Regions from separate parts of the Streptomyces sp. f51 genome, predicted to be linked through region 3. Evidence: riboswitches for the same ligand, from Rfam matches in the RefSeq annotation. Region 3 holds a riboswitch; each other region holds the start of a gene.

Region 1 (10,007 bases), 3.5 Mb from region 3:
GGCGAGGCCGTAGGTTCCCGGGCGCCGGGAGGCGAGGGCCCTGGTGAGGGTGATCCCGCCCGACGTCGTCGCGTGCACGGTGAGCCGGGGCTCGGTGGGCAGGGGCTTGCCGGGCCTCGTCTTCAGCGCGGCGTCGCTGGCCAGCCGGCCCGCCGCCACGGAGGCCGCGCCCGCGGCTATGGCTACGGTGACGGCCGCTGCCGTGGCTCTTAGGGTGCGCACCCGACCAGTTTCCCGGGGTACCGGCCCATCGGCCAGCGGAGACGCCTCCAGGGGTGACGCCCGGCACTCGCGCGGGGGGCTCAGCCCTGTTGGCCGTAGCCCCTCAGCCGCTCTCCCGCGTCCGCCAGTTGCTCCGGTGAGAGCAGTGCGGGGGTGAGGCCGGGGACCGAGGAGGCCAGGAGCCAGACGCGGCACATCCATTCCAGCTGGGCCGTGCGGTCGTAGGCCTGGTCGAGCGAGGCCCCGTGGGCGATGGTGCCGTGGTTGCGGAGGAGGCAGGCGGTGCGGCCGTCCAGAGCCCTGAGCGTGTGCGCGGCCAGCTCCGGTGTGCCGTAGGCCGCGTAGGGGGCGACGCGGAGGGGGCCGCCCATGGCGGCCGCCATGTAGTGGACGAGCGGGAGTTCGGGGACGAGGAGCGAGACGGCCGTCGCGTGCGGCGCGTGGGTGTGGACGACGGCCCGTGCCTCCGTGCCGCGGTACACGGCGAGGTGCATCGGCAGTTCGCTGGTCGGGCGCAGTGTGCCGAGGACCTGCCCGCCGTCGAGGCCGACGCCGACGATGTCGTCGGGGGTGAGCCGGTCGTAGGGCACGCCCGTGGGGGTGACGAGGACGGTGGCGCCGACGCGGACCGAGACGTTGCCGGAGGTGCCGACGACCAGTCCGTCGGCGACCGTGCGGCGGGCCGTCGAGACCAGTTCGTCCCAGGCCCGCCGGAGGGTGTCCCGGTCCTCCGCCGGGGGCGGTTCGCCGGGGCCGCCCGTCGTCCGTCGGTGCTCGTGTCCGTCCCGCGCGTCCCGGTGCCGCTCAGTCATGACGCGATCCTGCCAGCCACGGCCTTCCGCGCACCCCGTACGGGCGGGCTCCGGGACGTATACGACCCGCCAAGAGCCCACGGTTGTATGTGATTTGAGTCACATCAGACCAACGGATCATCGACGTTGCCGAGGTCGGACATTTGCCGCGGATCACACCGCGTGGTCGACCCGCTACGGCGCCGGGGGCGCCCGAACACCCTCCGCCGGGCGACCCCTTCGGGCCTTCGGGCGGTGTGACGACGGCTACAACCTGGGCGTGACACGGATCTCGTCACCTGAACCCCCCTCAGACCGGGCCGCGGACCCCGGGCCCGGACCCCAAGCGGAGTACGGAATTCCGAATCCGTTCGAACCCACCGAACCCCGCCCCAACACAAGCGGAATGCCATTCCACCGTTCGGGACACCACGACGTCCGGCTCAGTTCATCTTCCGTTCACCCAGGTTGCCTACGGTCCACCTGCCACTGACGTCCAACAGAAGCCTGGGTAAATGGAACACATCACGCTCCTCCTCGGAATCGTGATCGTCACCGCTCTCGTGTTCGATTTCACGAACGGTTTCCACGACACCGCCAACGCGATGGCCACCACCATCTCGACCGGCGCACTCAAGCCCAAGGTCGCGGTGGCCATGTCCGCCGCCCTCAACCTTGTCGGCGCCTTCCTCTCCGTCGAGGTCGCCAACACGATCTCCAAGGGCCTCGTCGACGAGGCCGGCATCCGGCCGGAGGTGATCTTCGCCGCTCTGGTCGGCGCGATCCTCTGGAACCTGGTGACCTGGCTCGTCGGACTCCCGTCCAGCTCCTCGCACGCCCTCATGGGCGGCCTGGTCGGCGCCACCATCGCCTCCGCCGGTACCGGCGCCGTGCACGGTGACGTCCTGGTCGGCAAGGTGCTTCTGCCCGCCGTCGCCGCCCCGATCGTCGCCGGTCTGGCCGCCATGGTCGCCACCCGGCTGTCGTACAAGCTGAGCGGTGACACCGACACCAAGGCCACCAAGAAGGGGTACCGCGCCGGCCAGATAGCCTCCGCGGGCCTGGTCTCGCTGGCCCACGGCACCAACGACGCGCAGAAGACGATGGGCATCATCACCCTGGCCCTGGTCGCCGGTGGCGCCGTCGCTCCCGACTCCGACCCGCCGGTCTGGGTCATCCTCTCCGCCGGTCTCGCGATCGCGCTCGGCACCTACCTGGGCGGCTGGCGCATCATCCGCACGATGGGCAAGGGCCTGACCGACCTCCAGCCGCAGCAGGGCTTCGCCGCCCAGACCAGCGCGGCCACGGTCATCCTGGCCTCGTCGCACATCGGCTTCTCCCTCTCCACCACGCACTCGGTCTCCGGTTCCGTGATGGGCGCGGGCCTCGGCCGCAAGGGTGGCGTGGTCCGCTGGTCCACCGCGAAGCGCATGGTCGTCGCCTGGGTCCTCACCCTGCCCGCCGCCGCCCTGGTCGGCGCCGGCGCCGAATGGGTGACCGGTTTCGGCGCCTGGGGCACCGCGCTCGTGGCCGTCTTCCTGGTGGGCTCCAGCTTCGCGATCTGGCGCCGCTCGCGCCGCGAGGTGATCGACCACAACAACGTGAACGACGCCGAGGAGCCCGCGGGTGTGGTGACGCAGGCCATCGCCGCCGTCACCCCGCCCCCGGCCGGTTCCGTGGCCGAAGGCCTCACGGCCACCATCCCGGCTCCGGCCGAGCCCACGGCGAACCCGTCGGCCCAGTCCCGAGTGGCCTGAGACCAAAGGAAGCAACAGCATGAACATCGACTGGTCAGCCCTCGGGTCCGTCTTCGGGGTCAGCCTCGGAGTGACCGTGGCCCTCGTCGCCCTCTTCACCCTCGGCGTCGCCGGCCTCGCCAAGAAGGAGTCGGCCCAGGGCGGTTCCGCTGTCGCGGCGGCCACCGGCGCCTACGTCTGCTTCGCGGCCTGCGCCGCTGCGGTGGCGTACGGCATCTCCCTGATCATCACCAAGTAGCCCGCCACAGGGGCCTGTCGCGACGGCAGGCCCCGGCGGCCCGGAACCGGGCCGGGCCGAGCGGTACCGCGCGTGGGGTGCGGGACGGATCACCGTCCCGCACCCCACGCGTATGTGGGCCTGCGCACACTGTCCCTCCGCAGGTCAACAGCCAGTTGACGGCCGTTCGCACCCCGTGGTGGACTGCCGGAGCCAAGTACGGCGGCATGAGAGGAAGCCGGTGCGAATCCGGCGCGGTCCCGCCACTGTCATCGGGGAAGAAACTCCCCGGGAGCCAGGAACTCTCACCGCCGGTCTCGTCGAACCAGGGCGTGGACACCCTGAGTGAGGACATATCGCCATGCGCGGCTGCCCGTTGCCCGTTTCGCTGAGTACGAGGGTTCCGCTCCACCCCACGGCCGGCTGACCCCGTGCGTGCCGATCGCGTCTTCGCGTACGGCGCCGCCGCCGGCCTTCTCGGCGACCTGCTGCTCGGCGATCCCCGCCGAGGGCATCCGGTCGCCGCGTTCGGGCGGGCCGCCGCCGCCGTGGAGCGCGCACTGTGGCGGGACCACCGGGGGTGGGGCGCCCTGCACACCGCCGTCTGCGTGGGCGGTGCCACCGGACTCGCCGCGCTCGCGAGCCGCCGCGTACGCCCCTCGCGTACCGCCTCGATCGCCCTGACCGCGGCCGCCACCTGGTCCGTCGTCGGAGGGACCTCCCTCGGCCGTGAGGCGCGGGCCGTCGGCGGCGCGCTCGCGGCCGGTGACCTCGGCGCGGCCCGGGAGCGGCTGCCGCATCTGTGCGGACGCGACCCCCAGGCCCTGGACGCCGACGGGATCGCGCGCGCGGTCGTCGAGTCCGTCGCCGAGAACACCTCCGACGCCGTCGTCGGGGCCCTGTTCTGGGGCGCCGTCGCCGGTGTGCCCGGGCTCGTCGCCTTCCGCGCCGTGAACACCCTCGACGCCATGGTCGGGCACAAGTCCCCCCGCTACCGGCGCTACGGCTGGGCCTCCGCCCGGCTCGACGACGTCGCCGGCTGGCCGGGGGCCCGGCTGACCGCCGTCCTCGCGGCGGTGGCCGGATCCGACCCGCGCGGTGCCGTGCGCGCCTGGCGGACGGACGCCCGCAGGCATCCGAGTCCCAACGCCGGTCCCGTGGAGGCCTCGTTCGCCGGCGCGCTCGGCGTACGGCTCGGCGGCACCCTCTCGTACGGCGGACGGGTCGAGCACCGGCCCGTGCTCAACGGCACGGGGCGGGCCGTCCAGGTCCACGACATCGAACGGGCCGTACGGCTCTCCCGGCGGGTCGGCTGGCTCGCGCTCGGGGTGAGCGCCGCCGGCCGGATCCTGCTCACCGGAGCCGGACGGGCCCCGGTTCCGGTTCCGTCCACCAGGAAGGGGCGCACCGCATGAGCGGCGGGCTGCTGATCGCCGGGACCACCTCCGACGCGGGCAAGAGCGTCGTGACCGCCGGGATCTGCCGGTGGCTGGTGCGCCAGGGCGTCAAGGTCGCGCCCTTCAAGGCGCAGAACATGTCGCTGAACTCGTTCGTGACCCGCGAGGGCGCCGAGATCGGGCGCGCGCAGGCCATGCAGGCGCAGGCCGCCCGCGTGGAGCCGACCGCGCTGATGAACCCCGTGCTGCTCAAGCCCGGCGGCGACCGCACCAGTCAGGTCGTCCTGATGGGCAGGCCGGTGGGCGAGATGAGCGCGCGCGGGTTCTTCGGGACGCCCGGGGCCCTGACGGACCCCCCTCCGGGCAGCGCCCCGACCGGGGACCGGCTGCGCGGCGGGCACCGGGAGGGACTCCTCGCGACCGTCCTCGACTGTCTTGAGCGGTTGCGGGGCACGTATGACGCGGTGATCTGCGAGGGGGCCGGCAGTCCGGCCGAGATCAATCTGCGGCGTACCGACATCGTGAACATGGGGGTGGCGCGCAACGCGGGGCTTCCCGTGCTCGTCGTCGGCGACATCGACCGGGGCGGGGTGTTCGCCTCGTTCTTCGGGACGGTCGCGCTGCTGTCCCCCGAGGACCAGGCGCTCGTCGCCGGGTTCCTCGTCAACAAGTTCCGCGGGGACGTCAGCCTGCTGGAGCCGGGGCTCGACATGCTGCACGGCCTCACCGGGCGGCGCTCCTACGGCGTGCTGCCCTTTCAGCACGGGCTCGGCATCGACGAGGAGGACGGCCTGCGCGTCTCGCTGCGCGGGGCGGTCCGCGAGTCGGCGGTCTCCTCCCCCGTCGGCGAGGACGTCCTGCGGGTCGCCGTCTGCGCGGTCCCGCTGATGTCCAACTTCACCGACGTCGACGCGCTGGCCGCCGAACCCGGCGTCGTCGTGCGGTTCGTGGACCGGGCCGAGGAACTGGCCGACGCCGATCTCGTCGTCGTGCCCGGGACCCGGGGCACGGTCGGGGCGCTCCGGTGGCTGCGCGAGCGCGGCCTCGCGGACGCCATCGCGCGCCGGGCCGCCGAGGGGCGTCCCGTCCTCGGCGTCTGCGGCGGCTACCAACTCCTCGGCGAGCACATCGAGGACGACGTCGAGTCCCGCGCCGGCCGTGTCGACGGGCTCGGACTCCTGCCCGTACGCGTGCGGTTCGCGCGGGAGAAGACGCTGGCCCGTCCGGTCGGCGAGGCCCTCGGCGAGCGCGTCGAGGGGTACGAGATCCATCACGGCGTCGCCGAGGTCACCGGCGGCGAGACCTTCATGTCCGACGCCGCGGGAGCAGGTCTGGACGGCTGCCGGGTCGGCTCCGTCTGGGGCACGCACTGGCACGGCTCCCTGGAGTCGGACGGTTTCCGGCGGGCCTTCCTGCGCGAGGTGGCCGCCACCGCGGGCCGCCGCTTCGTGCCGGCCCCCGACACGTCGTTCGCGGCGCTGCGCGAGGAGCAGCTGGACCGGCTCGGCGACCTGATCGAAGAACACGCGGACACGGACGCGCTGTGGCGGCTCATCGAGTCCGGCGCGCCGCGAGGACTGCCCTTCATTCCACCGGGAGCACCCGCATGAGCACTGTGTTGTTGTTGTCGACCGCCGACACGGACCTGCTGGCCGCCCGCGCCAGCGGCGCCGCCTACCGGATCGGCAATCCGACCCGGGTGGACGTCACCGGCGAACTCCCCTCGCTGGTCGAGGGCGCGGACCTGGCCGTCGTACGGCTGCTCGGCGGGAAGCGGGCCTGGGAGGACGGTCTGGCCTTCCTGAAGGCGGCCGGGATCCCGACCGTGCTGCTGGGCGGCGAGTCCGTCCCGGACGCCGAGCTGATGGCCGAGTCGTCGGCGCCCGCGGGTGTGGTCGCGGAGGCGCTGCGCTATCTGGTCGAGGGCGGTCCCGCCAACCTCGGCGAGCTGGCCCGGTTCCTGTCCGACACCGTGCTGCTGACCGGCGAGGGCTTCGAGGAGCCGCACCGGACGGCCGAGTTCGGCGTGCACGGCGCGTTCGGGTACGCCGAGGGCCGGCCGACGGTCGGCGTGCTGTTCTACCGGGCGCACGAACTGTCCGGGAACACCGCCTTCGTGGACACCCTGTGCGAGGCGATCGAGGCGCGCGGCGCCAACGCCCTTCCCGTGTACTGCGGTTCGCTGCGCGGGGCCGACCCCGGCCTGTACGAGATCCTGGGGCGGGCGGACGCGATCGTCGCCACGGTCCTGGCCGCGGGCGGCACGCACGCCTCGCAGGCGTCGGCGGGCGGCGACGAGGAGGCCTGGGACATCGGGGCCCTCGCCGACCTCGACGTCCCGGTGCTCCAGGGGCTCTGCCTGACCTCGTCGAAGGCCGCCTGGGACGCCTCCGACGCCGCCCTGTCCCCCATGGACGCGGCGATGCAGGTCGCCATCCCTGAGTTCGACGGCCGTCTGATCACCGTGCCGTTCTCGTTCAAGGAACAGGGCCCCGACGACGTCCCCGTGTACGTCGCCGACCCCGAGCGGGCCGCCCGGGTCGCCGGAATCGCCCTGCGGCACGCGGAGTTGAAGCACAAGCCGAACGCGGAGAAGAAGCTCGGGATCGTCTTCACCGCCTACCCGACCAAGCACTCGCGGGTCGGCAACGCGGTCGGCCTCGACACCCCGGCCTCCGCGGTACGGGTCCTCGACGCGCTCCGGGACGCGGGCTACGCCCTCACCCAGTACCCGGACAACGGCGACGAGTTGATCCACCGGCTGATCGCGGCCGGCGGCCACGACGTGGAGTGGCTGACCGAGGAGCAGCTCGCCGCCGCTCCGGCGCGGGTGCCGCTCGCCGACTACCGTGCCTGGTTCGACACCCTCGACCCGGCGTTGCGCGAGGGCATGCTGGAGGCCTGGGGCGAGCCGCCGGGCTCGCTCTACGTCGACGGCGACGACATCGTGCTCGCCTGCCTGGAGTTCGGGAACGTCGTCGTGATGATCCAGCCGCCGCGCGGCTTCGGCGAGAACCCGATCGCGATCTACCACGACCCCGACATGCCGCCGTCGCACCACTACATGGCCGCCTACCGCTGGCTGGAGAACAGTTTCGGCGCGGACGCGGTCGTGCACATGGGCAAGCACGGCACCATGGAATGGCTGCCGGGCAAGGGGCTCGGGCTCAGCGGCGGCTGCGCGCCCGACGCCGTCCTCGGCGAACTCCCGCTGATCTACCCGTTCATCGTCAACGACCCCGGCGAGGGCACGCAGGCCAAGCGGCGCGGGCACGCCACCGTGGTGGACCACCTCGTGCCGCCGATGGCCCGCGCCGACACCTACGGCGACCTCGCCAAGCTGGAGCAGCTCCTCGACGAGTACGCGCTGGTCTCCGACCTGGACCCGACGAAGGCCCCGGCGGTGCGCGCGCAGATCTGGACCCTGGTCAAGGCGGCCGAGCTGCATCACGACCTGCATGTCGACGAGCAGCCGGACGACGGCGACTTCGACGAGTTCGTCATGCACATCGACGGCTATCTGTGCGAGATCAAGGACGTGCAGATCCGTGACGGCCTGCACATCCTGGGCGGCGGGCCGGAGGCCGAACCGCGGGTGAACCTGGTGCTCGCGGTGCTGCGCGCCTCGCAGGTGTGGGGCGGGGCGGCCAACGCGCTGCCCGGTCTGCGCGCCGCGCTCGCGGAGCATTTCGGCCTGGTGGAGAAGGAGTTGCTCGCCGAGCCGGGCGCCCCGGTCAAGGCGCCCGTCGAGCTGACGGACCTCGTGGAGGGCCCGGCCCGTTCGGCGGCCGACGCGATCGACCTGCTGGAGCAGCTGTGCCGCCGGGCGGCGCTCGGCATGGAGGAGCGCGGCTGGGACACGGCGGCCGTCCCGGCGCTCGTCCGGGAGGTCCTCGGTACCGAACTCCCGGACGCCGTCGCGGTCCTGGAGTTCGCCTGCCGCGAGGTCGTGCCGCGGCTCGCGCGGACGACGGACGAGATCGGGCACATCCTCAAGGCCCTGGACGGCGGTTACGTCCCGGCGGGCCCCTCGGGTTCACCGACCCGCGGGCTGGTCAACGTCCTGCCGACCGGCCGCAACTTCTACTCGGTCGACCCCAAGGCCATTCCCTCCCGGCTCAGTTGGGAGGTCGGGCAGTCCCTCGCGGACTCGCTCGTGCAGCGCTACCTCCAGGACACCGGCGACTATCCGACGTCCGTCGGGCTGACGGTGTGGGGCACCTCGGCCATGCGCACCCAGGGCGACGACATCGCGGAGATCCTCGCGCTGCTCGGCTGCCGCCCGGTGTGGGACGACGCCTCGCGGCGGGTCACCGGCTTCGAGATCGTCCCGCTCGACGAGCTCGGCCGCCCCCGCATCGACGTCACGGTCCGCATCTCCGGGTTCTTCCGGGACGCGTTCCCGCACGTGGTCGGGCTGCTTGACGACGCCGTGCGGACGGTCGCCGAGCTGGACGAGCCCGCCGACCGGAACTTCGTGCGCAGGCACGCCGACGAGGACACCGCCGAGCACGGCGACAGGCGGCGCGCGACGGCCCGTATCTTCGGCTCCAAGCCGGGCGCGTACGGCGCGGGTCTGCTGCCGCTGATCGACGCCCGCAACTGGCGCTCGGACGCCGACCTCGCCGAGGTCTACGCGGTGTGGGGCGGCTACGCCTATGGGCGCGGGCTCGACGGACGGGCCGCGCGCGGGGACATGGAGACGGCCTTCCGGCGGATCGCAGTGGCGGCGAAGAACGTCGACACCCGCGAGCACGATCTCGTCGACGCCGACGACTACTTCCAGTACCACGGCGGCATGGTCGCGATGGTCCGCCATCTCACCGGGTCCTCCCCCGAGGCGTACGTCGGGGACTCGGCCGTCCCCGACCAGGTGAAGACCCGCACGCTGGGCGAGGAGACGCACCGGGTCTTCCGGGCCCGGGTGGTCAACCCGCGCTGGATGGCCGCGATGCGCCGGCACGGCTACAAGGGCGCCTTCGAGATGGCGGCGACCGTGGACTACCTGTTCGGGTACGACGCCACCGCCGGGGTCGTGGACGACTGGATGTACGAGAAGCTCAGCGCGGAGTACGTCTTCGACGCGGAGAACCGGGACTTCATGAAGAAGTCCAACCCCTGGGCGCTGCGTGGGATCACCGAACGGCTGCTGGAGGCCGCCGACCGCGGGCTGTGGGCCGAGCCGGACGCGGACACGCTGGAACGGCTGCGCGCCACCTACCTGGAGCTCGAAGGCGACTTGGAGGGCGACGACCAGTGAGTACCCCGTTCCCGTTCACGGCGGTGGTCGGCCAGGACGACCTGCGGCTCGCGCTGCTGCTGAACGCCGTCTCGCCCGCCGTCGGCGGTGTGCTGGTGCGCGGCGAGAAGGGCACCGCCAAGTCGACGGCGGTGCGCGCCCTTTCGGCGCTGCTGCCGGAGGTGGCGGTCGTGCCCGGCTGCCGGTTCTCCTGCGATCCGGCCGCCCCCGACCCGGCGTGCCCGGACGGTCCGCACGAGGCGCACGCGGCGGGCACCGGCGCGCAACGCCCGGCCCGCATGGTCGAGTTGCCGGTCGGCGCCTCCGAGGACCGGCTGGTGGGCGCCCTGGACATCGAGCGGGCGCTCGCCGAGGGCGTGAAGG
Region 2 (10,007 bases), 4.9 Mb from region 3:
GCGCGGTCAGGGTCTGCGCCGCGGAGTCACGCCCGGTGGTGCCGTACAGCGAGAACGTCAGGTCCTTGGCGAAGAACGGGGTGGCCCAGTTCTTGTCTATCTTGATCGTGACCTTGACGCCGACCTTCGCCAACTGCGCCTGCACGATCTCGGCCTGGGGGTCCTCGGCCGGGATGACCAGGTTGAGCTTGAGGGCGCCCGCCTTGTAACCGGCCTCGCTCAGCAGCTTCTTGGCCTTCGCGGGGTCGTAGGGGTACGCGTTCTCGGACTGCGGGTCGTAGGCGACGTAGCCCTTGGGGAACGGCTGGTCGGTCGCCGAGCCGTAGCCGAACGTCAGCTTGTCGACGAACTCCTGACGGTTCACCGCGTAGCGGACCGCGTCGACGACCTTGTCGTTGTCGAACGGCGCCTTGTTGGTGTTGAGGCTGAGGTTGGAGGCGTTGAAGCCGGGCTGCACGAAGACGTCGAGTCCGGCCTTCTTGGCCGCGTCGGCCTGACTGGGCGCGATGTCGGCGAAGTTGTAGACGCCGGTCTGGAGTCCGGAGACGACGGTGGAGGCGTCCGGGGCGGAGCTCAGCTCGACACGGTCGATGTGGATGTTCTTGGCGTCCCAGTAGTCCGGGTTCTTCTTCAGCACCGCCTTGGTGCCCGGGACGAGTTGGGTGACGACGAACGGGCCCGCGCCGACCGGGCTCTGGTCCAGCTTCTCGGGCGACGCCGCGGCCTTGGGGCTGGCGATCTGGAGGACGCGCTCGCCCAGCAGTTGGGGGATCTGGTAGTCGACCTGGCTCAGGTGGATCACGGTGTCGAGACCCTGGGCGTCCACCGACTTGATGGAGGTCAGATCGCCGAACAGGGCGGAGTTCTTCTGCTTCTTGGCCCGCTCGATGGCTGCCTTGACGGCGGCGGCGTCGACCGGTGTGCCGTCGCTGAACGTGAGGTGCGGGCGCAGATGGAAGGTGATGACATCGCCTGCCGCGTTGTAGTCCCAGCTCTTCGCGAGGTCCGGGACCGCCTTGCCGTGCTCGTCCGTCCGCGTCAACGAGACGTATACCAGGGCGAGTTCACGGAACTGGGCGCCGCTGCCGCTGACGACCGGGTCCCAGTGGGCGGGGAAGTAGGAGGAGGTCCACTTCAGCGCGGCGGAGCCGGTGGCCGACGCGGCCTCGCCGCCGCAGGCGCTCAGCGCGGGGACGAGCACGGAGGCGAGGGCGGTTCCCAGGGCGGCCGCGCGGAGCCGACCGGGGCGCCGGGAGGAACGGGATGCCACTGTGGAGGTGCGGGGCGTGATGCGTCCGGACATCGGTTCGCTTTCTGCGAGAGCTCCCGCCCACGCCGGGGCGACGGGGGGGGAGCGAAGGACGGCGGACTCCGACGGCGGGCGACGCGCAGCCCGGCGCCGGGCATGCCTGTGCGTGCTTGGGCGCACACGGAGGCATGCCGTGTCAGGGCAGAGGGCGTCGGCAGGCCGTGGGGCGAGCCGGGAGACTGGGGGAGGAGAGGCGGAGGAACGCCGAGAGGGCGGCGCGCGATGACGGCGACCGCACGTCGGTACGGCGGAGGGCCGGTACCGGCGGGACGGGAGTCAGGCGCCTGGAGGCCGTGGTCGGCAGGCGGTCAGCGACAGAGAGCGCTGGAAGTGCGCCGCAGGTCCACGTAGCGGCACACCACGCCGGGGTGCGTCGTGAGCATGGTGCACATCCTGGGGCCGGTTCTCGACGGCTGTCAATGGACACCAATTGGTGTCTCATTGGGCGGGACGGGTGCTGACCGCTGATCAGAAGGCCGCGGGGACGCGGGGATGCGCCCCACCCGGTCGCGACGGCCGCCGGCCGACGGGAAGACCACCGAGTCGTCCGCCACGGCCCGACCGCCGCGCGAGGACCGTCGGCCGCCCGTCGGCGGGAAGACCACCGGATCGTCCGCCACGCCCGACCGCCGCGTGAGGACCGTCGGACCGCCCGTCGGCGGGAAGAGCGTCGGGCCGTCCGCCGGAGGGCCCTCAGGGTGCCGCGGGAGCGTCGCCGTCGCGCGCCGGGTGTACGGCGGCCTCGTCCGGGTGCAGCCACAGCGGGCCGTTGCCGGTCTCGACGCGCACGGCGTCCCGGGGAGGCCACGGACCGTCGCTCAGGACCGCCGCCTCGGGGCCGGTCAGGCTCCGGTACCGCGCGAGCGCCTCCTCCGCCGCCGGCCGCGCGGGCCTCGTCGGCAGCACGGGGCTCAACTCCTCGAACGCCGCCGCGTACTCCTCGTACGGCCGCCAGCCGGGGACGACGCGATGACCTCCGGGAGCGCGCACCAGGAGCGTCGGCAGCGCGTAGCGGTGCCCGCCCTCGGCGGTCTCCTTCGCGGCGCCGGGATGCGGCGAGCCGCCGCGCACCGACAGGACCTCGGCGACCGGTCGGCGCGCCTCGGCCCGGTCGGCGAGTACCGCTTCCCGTACGGCCGTTGACGCCGCGTCGGCCGCGAGCCGCCCATGGTCGAGGCCGGGCACGCCCCGGACCGCGGACAGTGCCAGCGCCGCCGTGTCCGCCGGTTCACCCCGTACGAACACGCTCTCCCGCAGCCGCCGCAGCACCCGCTCGGCCACTTCCTCGCCCTGCCGCTCCGCGGCCTTGGCCGCCAGCGAGGAGGGCCAGGAACTCGCCGCGACCCGGCTCAGCCGCCGCGCCCGCGGGGCCCCCGTGTGGGCGCCGACGTCCTCGACGTACCGCGCGTACCAGGCGGTCTCCGCGGCGGGGTCGGGCGGCGGGTCGTCGTCGTCCTCGAACAGGACGCAGTACACGCGCCGCCAGCGGACCCGGCCGGCCAGCGCGGCGCGCAGCCCGCGGAACACCGGCTCCGATCCCCAGGCCCAGGGACACAGCGGGTCGGTGTACTCCACGACCTCCACCATGTCCCCGGCGTCCGCCTCGGGCGCCGTCCCGCCCGGGGCGCGGTTCACGCGGCTCCCTCCCGGTCCATCCGCCCGGCCGCGCCGGCGGGCAGCAGCGCGGCGAGCGTCGTCCCGCCCAGCACCGCCGCCGCGTCGGCCTCGATACGGCGCCATATCCCGGGGAGTCCGGAGGCGGGCCCCGGGTAGTCGAGCCCGGCCAGTGGCTCGCCCCGCAAGGTGATCAGCTCACCGTCCACGGCGCGTACGACGTCCAGCAGGGTGATCTCGTCGGCGGGCCGGCCGAGCCAGTACCCGCCCTCGCAACCACGCTGGCTGCGTACCAGTCCTGCCCGGCGCAACTCGCCCACCACGGACTTGAGGAACCGGAACGGAACGTGCTGTGAGGAGGCCATGGACTCGCAGGTGAGCGGGCGGGCCGGTTCGCGGGCGAGCTCCAGCAGGGCCCGCGTGGCGTAGTCCGCCTTCGCGGAGATATGCATGCGCACATGATGCCTGACACGGCGGCGTCCGCCGACCGGGTCTCCATCGCTTCCCCGCATACATTGCGGGAACATTGCCGCAGGTGAATGGCAATGGACACCTCTTGACATCCTTTTCCGGGCCGCTCTAGCGTCCCCGTCCATGAGCGAGCCGCCCACGACCCCAGGCGAAGGTTTCCACCCCCATCTCCCGGACGCCGCAGCGCAGTCCGGACGCCCTCTGCGCGCCCGTCTGCACCACATCCGCGCCGACGCCCTCGACGGCGACACGGCGCAGACGGGAGGCATGCGCCGATTCGCCGCCGTCAGCGGCACCACCGTCGGATCCGAGAAGCTGTGGATGGGCCAGACCCACGTCGCCCCCTCCACCGCGTCCTCGGACCATCACCACGGAGAGTCCGAGACCGCGATCCACGTGGTGAGCGGGCACCCCGAGTTCGTCTTCGTCGACGACTCGGGGGACGGGCCCGAGGAGGTACGCCTGCGCACCTCGCCCGGTGACTACATCTTCGTGCCGCCGTTCGTTCCGCACCGCGAGGAGAACCCGGATTCCGAAGAGGAGGCCGTCGTCGTGATCGCCCGCAGCACCCAGGAGGCGATCGTGGTCAACCTGCCGCGCCTGTACGCGCTCGGGGAGGGCGAGGAGGCCTGACGGGACGGGGCCCGGTCGCCCGGTGGGTACCGTAGCGGGGAGATCGCCGTGACCGGCGGGATCGAACCGACCGTGGAAGGAACCACCGAGATCATGCGCGTCATCGTGGCCGGCCGTCCGGCGGAGGCGTCCCAGTGAACGGCACCGGGGCGCCGGGCGCCGAGGACTCCGTCCTGCTCCGCACCGACGGACGGGCCGCCCACCTCACCCTCAACCGGCCCCGTGCGCTGAACGCCCTCAACCACGCGATGGTGCGCCGGATCGACGAGGCGCTCACCGTCTGGGAGCACGACCCCGCCGTCGACATCGTCGTCGTATCCGGCGCGGGGGAGCGCGGGCTGTGCGCGGGCGGAGACATCCGGGTCGTCCACGACGACGCGCGGGACGGGGACGGCACCGCCTCCGCCGCGTTCTGGCGGGACGAGTACCACCTCAACGCCCGGATCGCGCGCTACCCCAAGCCCTACGTGGCGGTCATGGACGGCATCGTCATGGGCGGCGGCGTCGGGATCTCCGCGCACGGCGGCGTCCGCATCGTCACCGAACGCTCGCGCGTCGCCATGCCGGAGACCGGCATCGGATTCGTCCCCGACGTCGGCGGCACCCGGCTGCTCGGCCTGGCCCCGGGTGAACTCGGCACCCATCTCGCCCTGACCGGCGCCTCGATCGGTGCCGGGGACGCGATCCTGTGCGGACTGGCCGACCACTACGTGCCCTCCGCCGCGCTGCCGCGGCTGATGTCCGACCTCGCGGACCGGCCCGTGGCGGAGGCACTGGCCGCGCACACGCGGCCCGCGCCCCCGGCGGGGCTCGGGGAGCGGCGCGAGTGGATCGACGCCTGCTACGGCGCCGCCACGGTCGAGGAGATCATCCGCCGACTGCTCGCGGCCGGGGACCCGGAGGCCAAGGAGACGGCGGAGATCCTGCTCGGCAAGTCGCCCACCGCCCTGAAGGTCACCCTGACCGCCGTGCGCCGGGCCCGGAGGCTCGGATCCCTGGAGGCGGTGCTGAACCAGGAGTACCGGGTGTCCTGCGCGGCCCTGTCCGCCCCCGACCTGGTGGAGGGCGTCCGCGCCCAGATCATCGACAAGGACCGTCGGCCGCGCTGGTCCCCTGCCACCCTCGACGAGGTCACCGACGCCGACGTCGAGCGCTTCTTCGCCCCGCTCGGCGAGCGTGAACTCGGGCTGTCCGACGGCGGCTTCTGACGGTCGGCGGGGACCCGTCACCTGGGACGAGAGGAAGATCACCCCGGTTGGCGCGGTCTTGGCCAGCCGCGCGGCACACGGTACGGTCGGTGCGATATCGATGACGTCAAGACGGAAGCCGGCGGAAATCCGGCACGGTCGCGCCACTGTGAGCGCGACGCCCGGCCACACCGGGCGCCGCGTGAGTCAGACCCGTAGACGACATCCTGTGCACCACCGAGATGGGACGCGAACTCCCGAGGAGGTCCTGCCATGGCGCAGACCGTCGCTCCGCCGACAGCCACCCCTTCCGCTCTCCCCGCCAAGCTGCCGATCGGTGCGATCGTCCCCTGGGCGGTCTTCTTCGGCATCCTGATGCTGGTCCTTCTGTACTTCGTCGGCGCCGAACAGGGCGCCACCTCCGTCGTCTCCGGCGAGGACGTCCACGAGTGGGTCCACGACGCCCGCCACCTGCTCGGCTTCCCCTGCCACTGACGCGAGGGAGAGCGCTCATCATGAACTCCGCAACGGTAAGAAACCTGCTCGTGCGCGGCATGCTCGCCGGCCTGGCGGCCGGTGTACTCGCCCTGGTCGTCGCCTACTTGCTCGGTGAACCGACCGTCGACAGCGCCATCGGCTTCGAGGAGGCCCACTCCCACGCACACGGGCACGAGGTCGAACTCGTCTCCCGCAGCCTCCAGTCCACCGCGGGTCTCGCCACCGGCGTCCTCGTCTACGGCGTCTCCTTCGGCGGCATCGCGGCCCTCGCCTACTGCTTCGCGCTCGGCCGCGTGGGCCGCTTCGGCCCGCGCGCGACCGCGCTCCTGCTGTCGGGGACCGCGCTCCTGGCCGTGTACGTCGTGCCGTTCCTGAAGTACCCGGCCAACCCGCCGTCGGTGGGCGACCCCGACACCATCGGCAAGCGGACCGCCCTGTACTTCCTGATGATGGTCCTCAGCGTGCTCCTCGCGGTGGGTGCCACCATCCTCGGCAAGCGCCTCGCCCCGAGCCTCGGCACCTGGTACGCCACCGTCACCGCGGTCGCCGCCTTCGCCGTCGCGATCGGCCTGGCCTACGCGTTCCTGCCCGTCATCAACGAGGTGCCGAAGGACTTCCCGGCCACCCTGCTGTGGCGGTTCAGGCTCTCCGCCCTGGCCATCCAGACCGTCCTGTGGGCCGGATTCGGCCTGGTCTTCGGCGAGTTGGCCGAACGCATGCTCAACCCCAAGCCCGCGGCCGTCGCCTCCGGGCGAACGGTTCCGACTGCGGGCTGAGTCCTCCAGTACGTGAGAGAGCCCCTCGGAACCGTCCGAGGGGCTCTTTCACGTCATGCCCGCGGAGACGGGCCCGAGGCCGGTCTCACCGGCTGCCGGCCTCCTGCCGGACCGCCTCCGCCTCCGGACCGGGCTCGGCACCCCGGCGCTCCTGGACCTGCGCGTAGGCCATGAGGCCGAACAGGACGACGAGCAGCACGGCCGACGAGCCCGCGGTGCCGAGGTCGAGTCCGCCCTTGGCGAGCGGCTTGGTGAGGAAGTCGCCGGCCGTCGCGCCGAGCGGGCGGGTGAGGACGAACGCGATCCAGAACAGCAGGACGTTCGACACCGACGGAACCCTCATCAGCGCGACGAGCACCGCCAGCAGCCCCGTGACGAGCAGCGCCCCGCCCAGATAGCCGAGGCCGGAGCTGTCGGAGAGGAAGTCGCCCATCGACGTGCCGAGGGTGTTGGAGACGAGGATCGCCGACCAGAACAGGGCCTCGCCGCGGAAGGTGACGATGTCCCGGATCTGGAAGGTCATCCCGCTCAGTTTCCAGGCGAGGAAGATCGCCAGGAGGAGCGAGATCAGGATGGCCGCGCCCTCGGGGTAGCCCAGACCGAGCCCCTGCGGGCCCCAGCCGAGCGAAGTGGCGCCGCCCGAGAGGTACTTGGCGCTGGCGTCGCGGTTCATGAAGTCGGACATCGTGGTGCCGGCCATGCTGGTCGACAGGATCACGGTCCAGTAGAAGAACGGGTTGTACCGGCGGGACCTGAGCTGGACGACCAGTGTCACGACGAACAGCAGGAACAGGATGATCGTGGTCACGAAGTAGCCGAGCTTGAGGGTCTGGGCGAACAGGTCACCCGCCGTCTCACCCAGGGTCGTCGCGGCGATCTTCATGATCCAGAAGGCCAGAGTCACCTCGGGCAGCTTCTTCATCACGGACTGCGTCATCAAAAGGGTGCTCCTGCGGTGTGTGGGGGATTTGATCTCTGTCGAACCTTGACAAGGTCAACCTGAACGCGTCCTGAACACGCGCGGCATACGTATTGACGTACCGCGCCCGTGCTGATCCCACTCTGGTTCTCGGCACCGTCTGCACCTCGCCCGATAGCAACGACCGTCCGGCTCGAAGGCCCGGGGGCGAGACGCCTGAGGGCCAAAGAGTGGGAGCACCGGAAGGTTTCCGGTGCTCCTGTGTACGGCGGCCGGGCGGCCCGTGTTCATGAGGTGCGGTGCGCCCGGCGGCCGCGGCCGCTTCGGGGACCGTTCGAGCGGTCACCCGGCGCCGCGGCGGGCGGGGCCGGAGCACGGGTGCGGTGTCCGGCCCGCGACCGCGGGTCCGAGCGGTGGCCGGGCTCCGACCTGCCCCGCCACCGCCGTTCGAGTCAGCGGCTCTCGCCGCCGAAGACCTTCAGAATCCGCTCCGCCGCGAGCGTCGCCGTCAACCCGCCCTCGCGGACCTGCCGTTCGAGATCGGGAGCGACGGCCCGTACCGCCCGATCGGCGTGCAGACGGCCCAGGAGCTCGTCCCGGACCATGGTCCAGGTCCAGTCCACCTGCTGGTCGCGCCGCTTCCCGGCGAGCGCGCCGGTCGAGTCGAGCAGCTTCCGGTGCTGCTCAAGCCGGTCCCAGACGGTGTCGAGACCTGCCGCCTCCCGGGCGCTGCAACTGAGCACCGGCGGCGTCCAGACGGCGTCCTTGCCGTGCATCAGCCGCAGCGCGCCCGCCAGTTCACGGGCGGCGGACTGCGCGTCCCGCTGGTGCGGGCCGTCCGCCTTGTTGACGGCGATCACGTCCGCCAGCTCCAGGACACCCTTCTTGATGCCCTGCAACTGGTCCCCGGTACGGGCCAGCGTCAACAGCAGGAAGGAGTCGACCATGTTGGCGACCGCGGTCTCGGACTGTCCGACGCCGACCGTCTCCACCAGCACCACGTCGTAGCCGGCCGCCTCCATCACCACGATCGACTCGCGGGTCGCCTTCGCCACCCCGCCGAGCGTCCCGGCCGTGGGGGAGGGCCGGATGAACGCGGCCGGGTCCACGGCGAGCCGCTCCATCCGCGTCTTGTCGCCGAGGATCGAGCCGCCCGTACGGCTGGAGGACGGGTCGACGGCGAGCACCGCGACCCGGTGTCCGAGCGAGGTCAGCATCGTGCCGAACGCGTCGATGAACGTCGACTTGCCGACACCCGGCACCCCGCTGACACCGATCCGCCGCGCCTGACCGCTGTACGGGAGCAGCTCGGTCAGCAACTCCTGTGCCAGCGCCCGGTGCTGGGGCCGGGTGGACTCGACGAGCGTGATGGCGCGGGCGACGAGCGCCCGCTTCCCGTCGAGCACACCCTTGACATAGGTGTCGAGTTCGATCACAGGTCGTGCCCGAGGTCGGCAGAGAGCCGCTGGACGAGGTCGTACGCCGCGTCCGGGATCACCGTCCCGGGCGGGAAGACCGCCGCGGCGCCCATCTCCAGCAGCGTCGGCACGTCCTGCGGCGGGATCACCCCGCCGACCACGATCATGATGTCCTCACGCCCCTCGGCCGCCAGCTCCTCGCGCAGCGCCGGTACGAGGGTGAGGTGTCCGGCGGCCAGCGACGAGACGCCCACGATGTGCACGTCCGCCTCGACCGCCTGCCGGGCCACCTCGCCCGGCGTCTGGAACAGCGGGCCGACGTCGACGTCGAAACCGAGGTCGGCGAAGGCCGTCGCGATCACCTTCTGGCCGCGGTCGTGACCGTCCTGGCCCATCTTGGCGACCAGGATGCGCGGGCGCCGGCCCTCGGCCTCCTCGAACGCGTCCACCAGCGTGCGGGTACGGTCCACGGACGGGGACTCCCCTGCCTCGTTGCGGTACACCCCGGAGATCGTACGGATCTGGCCCGCGTGCCGCCCGTACACCTTCTCCAGCGCGTCGGAGATCTCGCCGACGGTGGCCTTCGCGCGGGCCGCGCGCACCGCCAGCTCCAGCAGGTTGCCCTCACCGGCCGCCGCCCGCGTCAGGTCCTCCAGCGCCTCCTGGACCGCCCGGCCGTCGCGCTCGGCCCGCAGCCGGCGCAGCTTCTCGATCTGCTGCGTGCGCACGGAGGAGTTGTCGACCTTGAGGACGTCGATCTGCTCGTCGGTCTCCACGCGGTACTTGTTGACGCCGATGACCGGCTGGCGCCCCGAGTCGATGCGGGCCTGGGTGCGGGCCGCCGCCTCCTCGATGCGCAGCTTGGGGATACCGGCGTCGATGGCCTGCGCCATGCCGCCCGCCGCCTCGACCTCCTCGATGTGCTGCCAGGCACGCCGGGCGAGGTCGTAGGTCAGCTTCTCGATGTACGCGCTGCCGCCCCACGGGTCGATGACCCGGGTCGTGCCGGACTCCTGCTGGATCAGCAGCTGCGTGTTGCGGGCGATCCTCGCGGAGAAGTCGGTGGGCAGGGCCAGCGCCTCGTCGAGGGCGTTGGTGTGCAGCGACTGGGTGTGCCCCTGGGTCGCGGCCATGGCCTCCACACACGTACGCGTGACGTTGTTGAACACGTCCTGCGCGGTC
Region 3 (10,007 bases):
AGGCGCGGGGGCAGTACGTGACGAAAGCCGGGCCGCAACAGGCGGCCCGGCTTTCACCGGTGACGAACGGTCAGGGCGACCGCGGCCGTCAGAAGTCCTCGTCGAAGTCGACGGTGCCCTCCACCGCGACCTGGTACGCGGAGGGCCGGCGCTCGAAGAAGTTGGTCAGTTCCTGGACACCCTGGAGCTCCATGAACGAGAACGGGTTCTCGGAGCCGTACACCGGGGCGAAGCCCAGCCGCTGGAGGCGCTGGTCCGCCACGCACTCCAGGTACTGCCGCATCGAGTCGGTGTTCATGCCCGGCAGGCCCTCGCCGCACAGGTCACGGCCGAACTGGAGCTCGGCCTCGACGGCCTCGCGCAGCATGTCGGTCACCTGCTCCTGGAGCAGGTCGTCGAAGAGCTCCGGCTCCTCCTTGCGGACGGTGTCGACGACCTCGAAGGCGAAGCTCATGTGCATCGTCTCGTCGCGGAACACCCAGTTGGTGCCCGTCGCCAGGCCGTGCAGCAGACCCCGGCTGCGGAACCAGTAGACGTACGCGAACGCCCCGTAGAAGAAGAGCCCCTCGATGCACGCGGCGAAGCAGATCAGGTTCAGCAGGAAGCGGCGGCGGTCCGCCTTGGTCTCCAGCCGGTCCAGCTTCTCCACCGAGTCCATCCACTTGAAGCAGAACTGCGCCTTCTCGCGGATGGAGGGGATGTTCTCGACCGCGTCGAAGGCCGCCGAGCGGTCCTCGGGGTCGGGAAGGTAGGTGTCGAGCAGCGTCAGATAGAACTGGACGTGCACCGCCTCCTCGAAGAGCTGACGGCTCAGATACAGCCGCGCCTCGGGGGAGTTGATGTGCTTGTACAGCGTCAGCACCAGGTTGTTCGCCACGATCGAGTCGCCCGTCGCGAAGAACGCGACCAGCCGGCCGATCATGTGCTGCTCGCCCGGCGTCAGCTTCGCGAGGTCGGCCACGTCCGAGTGGAGGTCGACCTCCTCGACGGTCCAGGTGTTCTTGATCGCGTCCCGGTAGCGCTCGTAGAAGTCCGGGTAGCGCATGGGACGCAGGGTGAGTTCGAAGCCCGGGTCGAGCAGGTTCTTCTCGGTTGAGCTCATTACTGGCAGGCCTCGCAGGACTCGGGGTTCTCAAGGGAGCAGGCGACGGCGTCGGGGTCGGCGGCCTGCTGGACGGGGATGACGGTCTCGGGGCGCGCCTGCGCCTGGGCCGCGCGGGCGATGCGCGTCGCCGGGCGCGAACGCAGGTAGTACGTCGTCTTCAGGCCCGCCTTCCAGGCGTAGGAGTACATCGAGGAGAGCTTGCCGATGGTCGGCGTCTCCAGGAACAGGTTCAGCGACTGGGCCTGGTCCAGGAAGGGGGTGCGGGCGGCGGCCATGTCGATCAGACCGCGCTGCGGGATCTCCCACGCCGTGCGGTACAGGTCGCGGACGTCCTGCGGGACCCAGGTGAAGCCCTGCACCGAGCCGCTGGACTCGCGCAGCGCCTCACGGGTCTGCGCGTCCCACACGCCGAGCGCCTTCAGCTCGGCCACCAGGTACGAGTTGACCTGGAGGAACTCACCCGACAGCGTCTCGCGCTTGAACAGGTTCGACACCTGCGGCTCGATGCACTCGTACACGCCCGCGATGGACGCGATGGTGGCGGTCGGCGCGATGGCGAGCAGCAGCGAGTTGCGCATGCCGACCTCGGCGATCCGCTGCCGCAGGGCCGCCCAGCGCTCCGGCCAGTTCAGCTCGACGTCGAAGTGGTCCGGGTGCAGCACGCCGCGGGCGGTACGGGTCTTCTCCCAGGCCGGGAGCGGACCGTTGCGCTCGGCGAGGTCCGCGGAGGCCTCGTACGAGGCGAGCATGATCCGCTCGGCGATCCGGGTGGACAGCGCGCGGGCCTCGGGCGAGTCGAAGGGGATCCGCAGCTTGAAGAAGACGTCCTGAAGGCCCATCGCGCCGAGGCCGACCGGGCGCCACTTGGCGTTGGAGCGGCCCGCCTGCTCGGTGGGGTAGAAGTTGATGTCCACCACGCGGTCGAGGAAGGTCACCGCGGTGCGCACGGTCTGATCGAGCCGCTCCCAGTCGATGTCCCCGCCGGTCACGAACGCGCCGAGGTTGACCGAGCCCAGGTTGCAGACCGCCGTCTCGCCGTCGTCCGTGACCTCCAGGATCTCGGTGCACAGGTTCGAGGAGTGGACCGTGTGGCCAGGCTCCGCCGTCTGGTTGGCGGTCCGGTTGGCGGCGTCCTTGAAGGTCATCCAGCCGTTGCCGGTCTGCGCGAGGGTGCGCATCATGCGGCCGTAGAGGTCGCGGGCCGGGATCGTCTTGCGGGCGAGGCCCGCCTCCTCGGCCTTGCGGTAGGCCGCGTCGAACTCGTCGCCCCACAGGTCGACCAGCTCCGGCACGTCGGCGGGGGAGAACAGCGACCAGACGCCGTCCTCGTTCACCCGGCGCATGAACTCGTCCGGGATCCAGTGCGCGAGGTTTAGGTTGTGCGTACGCCGGGCGTCCTCACCGGTGTTGTCGCGCAGCTCCAGGAACTCCTCGATGTCGGAGTGCCAGGTCTCCAGGTAGACCGCGGCCGCGCCCTTGCGCCGGCCGCCCTGGTTCACCGCGGCCACCGAGGCGTCGAGCGTCTTCAGGAACGGGACGATGCCGTTGGAGTGCCCGTTGGTGCCGCGGATCAGCGAACCGCGGCTGCGGATACGGGAGTACGACAGGCCGATGCCGCCGGCGTGCTTCGACAGCCGAGCCACCTGGTGGTAGCGGTCGTAGATGGAGTCCAGCTCGTCCAGCGGGGAGTCGAGGAGGTAGCAGGACGACATCTGGGGGTGCCGCGTACCGGAGTTGAAGAGCGTGGGGGAGGAGGGCAGGTAGTCGAGGCGGCTCATGAGCCGGTAGAGCGCGGCGACCTCGTCCACCGAGCGGACGGTGTCGTCCTCCGCGAGACCGGAGGCCACCCGCAGCATGAAGTGCTGGGGGGTCTCGACGACCTTGCGGGTGATCGGGTGCCGGAGCAGGTAGCGGCTGTGCAGCGTGCGCAGTCCGAAGTAGCCGAAGCGGTCGTCGCCCTCGGTGTCGATCAGCGTGTCGAGGCGGTCCGTGTGCAGCTCCACGAACGCGGCCGTACGGTCGGCGATCAGGCCCTCGCGGTGGCCGACGGCGACCGACTCGGAGAAGGTGGTGACGCCCTGGGAGGCGGCCTCCGCGGCGATGGTGACCGCGAGCAGCCGGGCGGCGAGCCGCGAGTAGGCGGGGTCCTCGGAGATGAGGCCCGCGGCCGCCTCGGTGGCCAGTTCGCGCAGCTCGGCCTCGTCGGCACGGGCGGACCGGCCCCGCAGCGCCGCGGCGGCGACCCGGCCGGGGTCGGCGTCGGGGAGGTCGGCGGTCAGATCCGTCAGGGTCCGCAGCAGCACGGTTCCGGGACCGTCGGTCTCCACCGGGGCCTGCTGCGCGGTCACTGAAGCCGGATCGGCTGGCGCGATGGTCACGTGGGGCTCTCCTCGCTCGGCACGGGGCCTCACGGGCGGGCAGGGGGCACACGGGAGCGCTTTCGGGCAGCAGCGCACCGCGTCCACCGGCCCATTCCGCGAGGCCCGGACGTCATCGGCACCCGGGCCGGACGGCCGGGGCGCGCTGTCGGCAGGTCCTCGGACTGACGCGAGTACGGGCACACGCAGACGCGAACACGCACAAGTACACCGTTGCGGGACAGTTCCGGATTCGCACCGGATTCCCCTGCGGCGACAGCGACCATGAGCATACATCTTGTGCCGGGCTTCGGGACTGCCCCCACATGTTGTGTCCGCTCGACATCCAAGAGCGCTACGCAGCGTGCCGGAACGCCAACTCGTAGGTGAGCAGCCGGATGTCGTCGAGCTCCGGAAGGGGGTTCCAGTCGCGGTCCGGGGTACGGGTGAAGCCGACGCGCTCGTAGAGGCGGTGGGCGCCGCGCATGGTGCGCTGGGTGGACAGCACGAGCCGCGTGCAGCCCTCCAGGGCCCGTGCCCGCGCGACGCAGGCGCGCACGAGGGCCTCGCCCGCGCCCCGGCCGCGCGCCTCGCGCGCGACCGCCAGCATCCGGATCTCGGCCTCCCCGGGGCGCGCGAAGTCGGCCATGGGCCCGGAGTCCGCAACGAAGGTCACACTGCCGAGCACCCGGTCCCCCTCGACGGCCGCGAGCACCTCGGCGACGGCCGCCCGGCTCTCGACGTCCCGCAGCCTTCCGAGGTACGCGTCGCTCTCCCCGAAGTCGAGCAGCCCGTCCCCGAGATAGGCCCGGGCCGTGATCTCGCCGATGACGGGGTACTCCTCGGGCCGCGCCGGCCGGATGACGATGTCCATGCGGGCGAGTGTGCCCGACCGGCACGGCGACGGGCCGCCGGTTTTCCTCCGGCGGCCCGTCGCTCGCGGTTGACGTGGGACCCGGCCCCGCGGGCCGGTACCGGTGTCCTCTAGTGGCTCGCGTCCGCCGTCGCCGGCGGGAGTTCGGTCTCGACGCCCACATCGCCCACGTCGGCCGTGTAGTCCCCGGGGGAGGTCTCGTCGACGCCCTCCGGGGCCTTGAGCGCCCTGAGGACGAAGGTGAGGACCACGGCCACGGCCGCGTTCAGGACGAACGCCGTCAGGCCGATGTAACCGATCTCCCCGATGCCGGGGATGTCCTTCGCGCTGCCGCCGAAGTGCGCCTGGGTCGGGGAGGCCACTCCGTAGGCGGCGATCGTGCCGTAGAGCATGCCGACCGCCCAGCCGCCCAGCAGCGCCCAGCGGTGGAACCAGCGGGTGAAGAGACCGCCGACCAGCGAGGGGAACGTCTGGAGGATCCAGATGCCGCCCAGCAGCTGGAAGTCGATCGCCACGGTCTTGTCCATCGTCAGGACGAAGACCAGGGCGCCCACCTTCACCAGGAGCGAGACCAGCTTGGAGACCCTGGTCTCCTGCCGAGGGGTCGCGGCCGGATTGATGAAGTCCTTGTAGATGTTGCGGGTGAAGAGATTCGCGGCCGCGATCGACATGATGGCCGCGGGGACGAGCGCGCCGATGCCGATGGCGGCGAACGCGACACCCGCGAACCAGTCGGGGAACATGTTCTCGAAGAGCTGGGGGATGGCCAGCTGGCCGTTGGTGACCTTCACCCCGGCGGCGATCGCCATGAACCCGAGCAGGGCGAGCAGGCCCAGCATCAGCGAATACAGCGGCAGGATCGTGGTGTTGCGGCGGATCACCTCCCTGCTGCGGCCGGACAGCGTCGCGGTGACCGAGTGCGGATACATGAACAGCGCGAGCGCCGAACCGAGCGCGAGGGTGGCGTACGTCCACTGGCCCGCCTCGGCGGGGACGAGCCCGCCGGCGCCCGCGGCCGTGTACTTGGCGCCCGCCGCCTTGAAGATCTCGTCGAAGCCGCCGAGCTTGATCGGGATGTAGATGATCGCCACCGCGATCACGATGTAGATCAGCGTGTCCTTCACGAACGCGATCAGTGCGGGCGCCCGCAGCCCCGAGGAGTAGGTGTACGCGGCCAGCACACCGAACGCGATGAGCAGCGGCAGATCCTTGACGAACCAGTTGGAGGACGCGCCGCCGCCCACGCCCATCACGTCCAGGACGGCCTGGATGCCGACGAGTTGGAGCGCGATGTACGGCATGGTCGCGAGGATGCCGGTGACGGCCACGGCCAGGGACAGGCCCTTGGAGCCGAAGCGGCCGCGCACGAAGTCCGAGGTCGTCACATAGCCGTGCCGGTGCGAGACCGACCACAGGCGGGGCAGGAAGGTGAAGATCAGCGGATAGACCAGGATCGTGTACGGCACGGCGAAGAAGCCGGCCGCGCCCGCCGCGTAGACCGCGGCCGGCACGGCGACGAAGGTGTACGCGGTGTACAGGTCGCCGCCGAGCAGGAACCAGGTCACCCAGGTGCCGAAGGACCGTCCGCCCAGGCCCCATTCGTCGAGCGTGTGCTCGTCGGCGGCCCTGCGCCAGCGCGCGGCCAGGAAGCCCATGGCCGTGACGGCCAGGAAGAAGAAGATGAAGACGCCGAGAGCGACGCCGTTCACACCGTCTTTCATGCTTCCGCACCCTCCTTCGCGGAGGTGCGGGCCCGCTGGTCACGCCGCCACAGCTGGTACGCGGTCACGGTCAGCAGCGTGGAGAGGGGCACCCACAGTATTTGGTACCAGTAGAAGAACGGGATACCGATGAACGCCGGGTCGGTCTTCGTGTAGGAGCCGACCCACAGCATCGCCACGAAGGGCGCGAGCAGGCACAGGCCGATCACCACACGCACCGGTGTCACCACCGGTGGTTTCACTTCGGGCAGGTCTGACACAGGTCGTCTCCGTCCCCTCATCGATCACCTGGGTAACGCGCAGGCAATCTAGGGGACGGTCAGGCTTTAGGGAACACCGCAGCGCGGCGGCGGGTGTGGAGGGTTCGTGTCGGGCACGGGGGTGTGCCCCGTGCCCGCGGAGTGCTCCGTACCGCTCAGTCCTGCGGGCGCTTGAGGCGGGCGACGAACTTGTACCGGTCGCCGCGGTACACCGAGCGCACCCATTCCACCGGCTCGCCCTGCCGGTCCAGCGAGTGGCGGGAGAGCATCAGCATGGGCAGGCCCACGTCCGTGCCGAGCAGCCCGGCCTCGCGCGGGGTCGCCAGCGAGGTCTCGATGGTCTCCTCGGCCTCGGCGAGGTGGACGTCGTACACCTCGGCGAGCGCGGTGTAGAGCGAGGTGTACTTGACCAGCGACCTGCGCAGGGCCGGGAAGCGTTTGGCCGAGAGGTGGGTCGTCTCGATGGCCATGGGCTCGCCGCTCGCCAGGCGCAGCCGCTCGATGCGCAGTACGCGTCCGCCGGCGGAGATGTCGAGCAGCCCGGCGAGTGCGTCGTCCGCGGTGATGTAGCCGATGTCCAGGAGCTGCGAGGTGGGTTCGAGGCCCTGGGCGCGCATGTCCTCGGTGTACGAGGTCAGTTGGAGCGCCTGGGAGACCTTCGGCTTGGCGACGAAGGTGCCCTTGCCCTGGATGCGTTCGAGCCGGCCCTCGACGACCAGCTCCTGGAGGGCCTGCCGCACCGTGGTCCGCGAGGTGTCGAACTCGGCGGCGAGGGTCCGCTCCGGCGGCACCGGCGTACCGGGCGGCAGCGTGTCCGTCATGTCGAGCAGATGCTTCTTGAGGCGGTAGTACTTGGGCACGCGCGCGGTACGGATGGGCGCCCCACCCTCGTTCTCCGCACTGCTGACGTCGGTGCTCATGCTCTGCCTTCCCGGCTCCGGATGCCGATGCGACCGCCATGTCGTCGGCCACGGCTCACATCGTGGCACGGCTTGCTGTTCGCGTGTTCCCCGCACGCTCCGTGATCCCCTCTATATACCGTCGGCGCACTCGTTGGTCTAGTCCATCGCGCGCAGACCGTGGGACCGGAGCCGCCGTGCACGGTCCGTGAGCGGTTCCTTCGCAGGCCGCGAACTCGGCCGTATTTTGTGCCGCTTGGCTACTTAAAGGTCCTTGCATATGTAGGTCCCATAACGGCCGACTGGACGGGCTTACACACCCTTGACACCCCCCTAGGTCTAGGCCAAGCTCCGGGTACTGGTCTACACCATTGGTCCAGTCCCGGCCCCACGGGCGGTACACGGCTTATGTCACCGCGGGGGAGCAGGGGGGTTTGTGGCATCCCTGAGGAGGGTGGCGTGAAGCGCAAGCTGATAGCCGCGATCGGTATCGCGGGCATGATGTTCTCCGTCGCGGCGTGCGGGAACGACAACAAGTCCGGGGGGTCGGACAAGGGCGCGGACGCCAAGGAGCTGACGGTCTGGCTCACGGTCGACGCGCAGAACAACTGGCCCGAGCTGGTCAAGCAGGCCGACTCGGCGATCGAGGCGAAGCACCCCGGCATCAAGATCAAGCACGAGTACTACGGCTGGCCGGACAAGAACACCAAGCTCGACGCGGTCCTCGCCACCGACAAGGCGCCGGACGTGGTCGAGATGGGCAACACCGAGATGCTCGGCTACATGGTCAAGGGCGCCTTCGCCCCCCTCGACGCGTCGAAGTTCGACAACTCGAGCGCCTGGCTCGACGGCCTCAAGGAGTCCGTGACCTACGACGGCAAGACCTACGGCGTGCCGTACTACGCCGGTGGCCGCGTGGGCAACTGGCGCAAGGACATCGCGGCCTCGGTCGGCGTGAAGTCCACGCCGAAGACGTACGCGGAGCTCACCTCCGACCTGGACAAGATCCAGAAGAAGCAGGGCGGCAAGTTCAGCGCCTGGTACCAGCCCACCCGCGACTGGTACGCGGCCATGTCCTTCGTCTACGACGCCGGCGGCTCCATCGCGAAGGAGGAGGGCGGCCAGTGGAAGGCCAACCTCTCCTCGCCCGAGTCGGTCAAGGGTCTCAACGAGTTCAAGACCATCGTCGACAAGTACATGCACGGCGACAAGACCAAGGACGAGTCCGACCGTTACATCGTCTACGGCCAGGGCAAGTCCGGCATGATCTTCGGTGCCGCCTGGGAGGGCGCGACCGCCGAGGACCCGAAGAGCGACAAGACCGGCAAGCTCAAGGGCAACCTCGAGAACTTCGTGATGCCCGGCCCGTCCGGCAAGAACCTCCCGGTCTTCCTGGGCGGCTCCGACCTCGCCGTCCCGGTGAAGTCGAAGGCGCAGGCCGTCGCCGCCGAGTGGATCAACGCGTTCACCGGCGCCAAGGGCCAGAAGGGTCTGATGGGCAAGGGCAACCTGCCCAACAACAAGACCGACCTCGTCAGCCTCCAGAGCGACCCGAAGACGGCCGTTCCGGCGACCGCCGCCGAGTCCAGCTGGTTCGTCCCGATGGCGCCGGGCTGGGGCCAGGTCGAGAAGGCCCAGGTCCTTCAGACCATGCTCCAGAACATCGGCACCGGCAAGAAGTCCGTCGCGGACGCCGCGAAGGAAGCGGACGCCGCGATCGACAAGGTCATCAACACCAAGTGACCTGAGAGCAGGGCCCCGTCGGTCCTCCGCCACGGAGGGACGGGGCCCTGCCTCCCGTACGGCCCGGCCGGGGCAGCCCCGGCCGCCCGGCCGTACGGGCCTTCGCTTTCGTACGACCTGAGGGACCGCTGAGGAGCGCGCGATGAGTGCCGCAGACACGACCACCCACGCCAAGGTGCCGCCGCCGCGGCAGGCACCGCCACCGGCCGCCGCCAAGGCGCCACGCGCCCGGCGGACCAGGGGTGCGGCCGCGGCCCCATGGGCCCTGCTCGCGCCCTGTCTGCTGGTCCTCGCGCTGGTCCTCGGCTATCCCCTGGTGCGCCTGGTCACGCTCTCCTTCCAGAAGTTCGGGCAGTCCCAGCTCTGGGGCTTCCAGCCGCCGGAGTCGGTCGGCCTCGACAACTTCAAGGGCGTGCTCTCGGACGGCGAGTTCTGGCAGGTGGTCGTCAGGACCATCCTGTTCGCCGGCGGGGCCGTCGTCTTCACGATGGTCGCCGGCATGCTGATCGCCCTGCTCCTCCAGCGGGTCTCCGGCTGGATGAAGACGCTGATCAACATCGTGCTGGTGGCCAGCTGGGGCATGCCCATCATCGTGGCCACCACCGTCTTCAAATGGCTCTTCGACTCCGACTACGGCATCTTCAACGCGCTGCTCAGCAAACTCCCGGGCGTCGACATGATCGGCCACAACTGGTTCGCCAGCGGAACGCAGGGCCTGAGCGTGATCATGCTCCTGGTCGTCTGGGGCGCGGTGCCCTTCGTGGTCATCACCCTCAGCGCGGGACTCACCCAGGTCCCCGCCGAGCTGGAGGAGGCCGCACGGCTGGACGGCGCGGGGTCCTGGGGCGTCTTCCGCCATGTCACCCTGCCGATCCTCAAGCCGATCATCGTCATGCTGACGACGCTCTCCGTCATCTGGGACATGGGCGTCTTCCCGCAGGTCTTCGTGATGCGAGGCGGCCACCCCGAGGCCGAGTTCCAGCTGCTCACCACGTACTCCTACGACCGGGCCTTCGTCGTCAACGACTACGCGCAGGGGTCGGCGATC

What was found. A riboswitch is a leader RNA that binds a small molecule or an ion and turns the genes downstream of it on or off. The one in region 3 is predicted to bind cobalamin.
Region 1: linked by a shared signal. The riboswitch ahead of WJM95_RS06690 (cobalamin biosynthesis protein) and the one ahead of WJM95_RS21710 (ribonucleoside-diphosphate reductase subunit alpha) in region 3 are both predicted to bind cobalamin.
Region 2: linked by a shared signal. The riboswitch ahead of WJM95_RS00105 (CbtB-domain containing protein) and the one ahead of WJM95_RS21710 (ribonucleoside-diphosphate reductase subunit alpha) in region 3 are both predicted to bind cobalamin.

Annotation. Positions count from the first base shown of each region.
Region 1 is NZ_CP149798.1:1,485,318-1,495,324, forward strand. Features, by position in the region: gene WJM95_RS06670 (alpha/beta fold hydrolase) at 1-222, opposite strand, end outside; gene WJM95_RS06675 (class II aldolase/adducin family protein) at 303-1,034, opposite strand; gene WJM95_RS06680 (inorganic phosphate transporter) at 1,529-2,770, shown strand; gene WJM95_RS06685 (hypothetical protein) at 2,790-3,008, shown strand; cobalamin riboswitch at 3,170-3,313, shown strand; gene WJM95_RS06690 (cobalamin biosynthesis protein) at 3,419-4,402, shown strand; gene WJM95_RS06695 (cobyric acid synthase) at 4,399-5,994, shown strand; gene cobN (cobaltochelatase subunit CobN) at 5,991-9,644, shown strand; gene WJM95_RS06705 (putative cobaltochelatase) at 9,641-10,007, shown strand, end outside.
Region 2 is NZ_CP149798.1:23,380-33,386, reverse strand. Features, by position in the region: gene WJM95_RS00130 (ABC transporter substrate-binding protein) at 1-1,303, opposite strand, end outside; gene WJM95_RS00125 (DsbA family protein) at 2,003-2,896, opposite strand; gene WJM95_RS00120 (Rrf2 family transcriptional regulator) at 2,941-3,375, opposite strand; gene WJM95_RS00115 (cupin domain-containing protein) at 3,518-4,027, shown strand; gene WJM95_RS00110 (enoyl-CoA hydratase/isomerase family protein) at 4,162-5,235, shown strand; cobalamin riboswitch at 5,306-5,450, shown strand; gene WJM95_RS00105 (CbtB-domain containing protein) at 5,488-5,709, shown strand; gene WJM95_RS00100 (CbtA family protein) at 5,730-6,488, shown strand; gene WJM95_RS00095 (hypothetical protein) at 6,574-7,425, opposite strand; gene meaB (methylmalonyl Co-A mutase-associated GTPase MeaB) at 7,860-8,843, opposite strand; gene scpA (methylmalonyl-CoA mutase) at 8,840-10,007, opposite strand, start outside.
Region 3 is NZ_CP149798.1:4,952,885-4,962,891, forward strand. Features, by position in the region: gene WJM95_RS21705 (ribonucleotide-diphosphate reductase subunit beta) at 89-1,102, opposite strand; gene WJM95_RS21710 (ribonucleoside-diphosphate reductase subunit alpha) at 1,102-3,483, opposite strand; cobalamin riboswitch at 3,616-3,765, opposite strand; gene WJM95_RS21715 (GNAT family N-acetyltransferase) at 3,818-4,336, opposite strand; gene WJM95_RS21720 (sodium:solute symporter family protein) at 4,447-6,057, opposite strand; gene WJM95_RS21725 (DUF3311 domain-containing protein) at 6,054-6,317, opposite strand; gene WJM95_RS21730 (GntR family transcriptional regulator) at 6,473-7,237, opposite strand; gene WJM95_RS21735 (extracellular solute-binding protein) at 7,676-8,959, shown strand; gene WJM95_RS21740 (sugar ABC transporter permease) at 9,102-10,007, shown strand, end outside.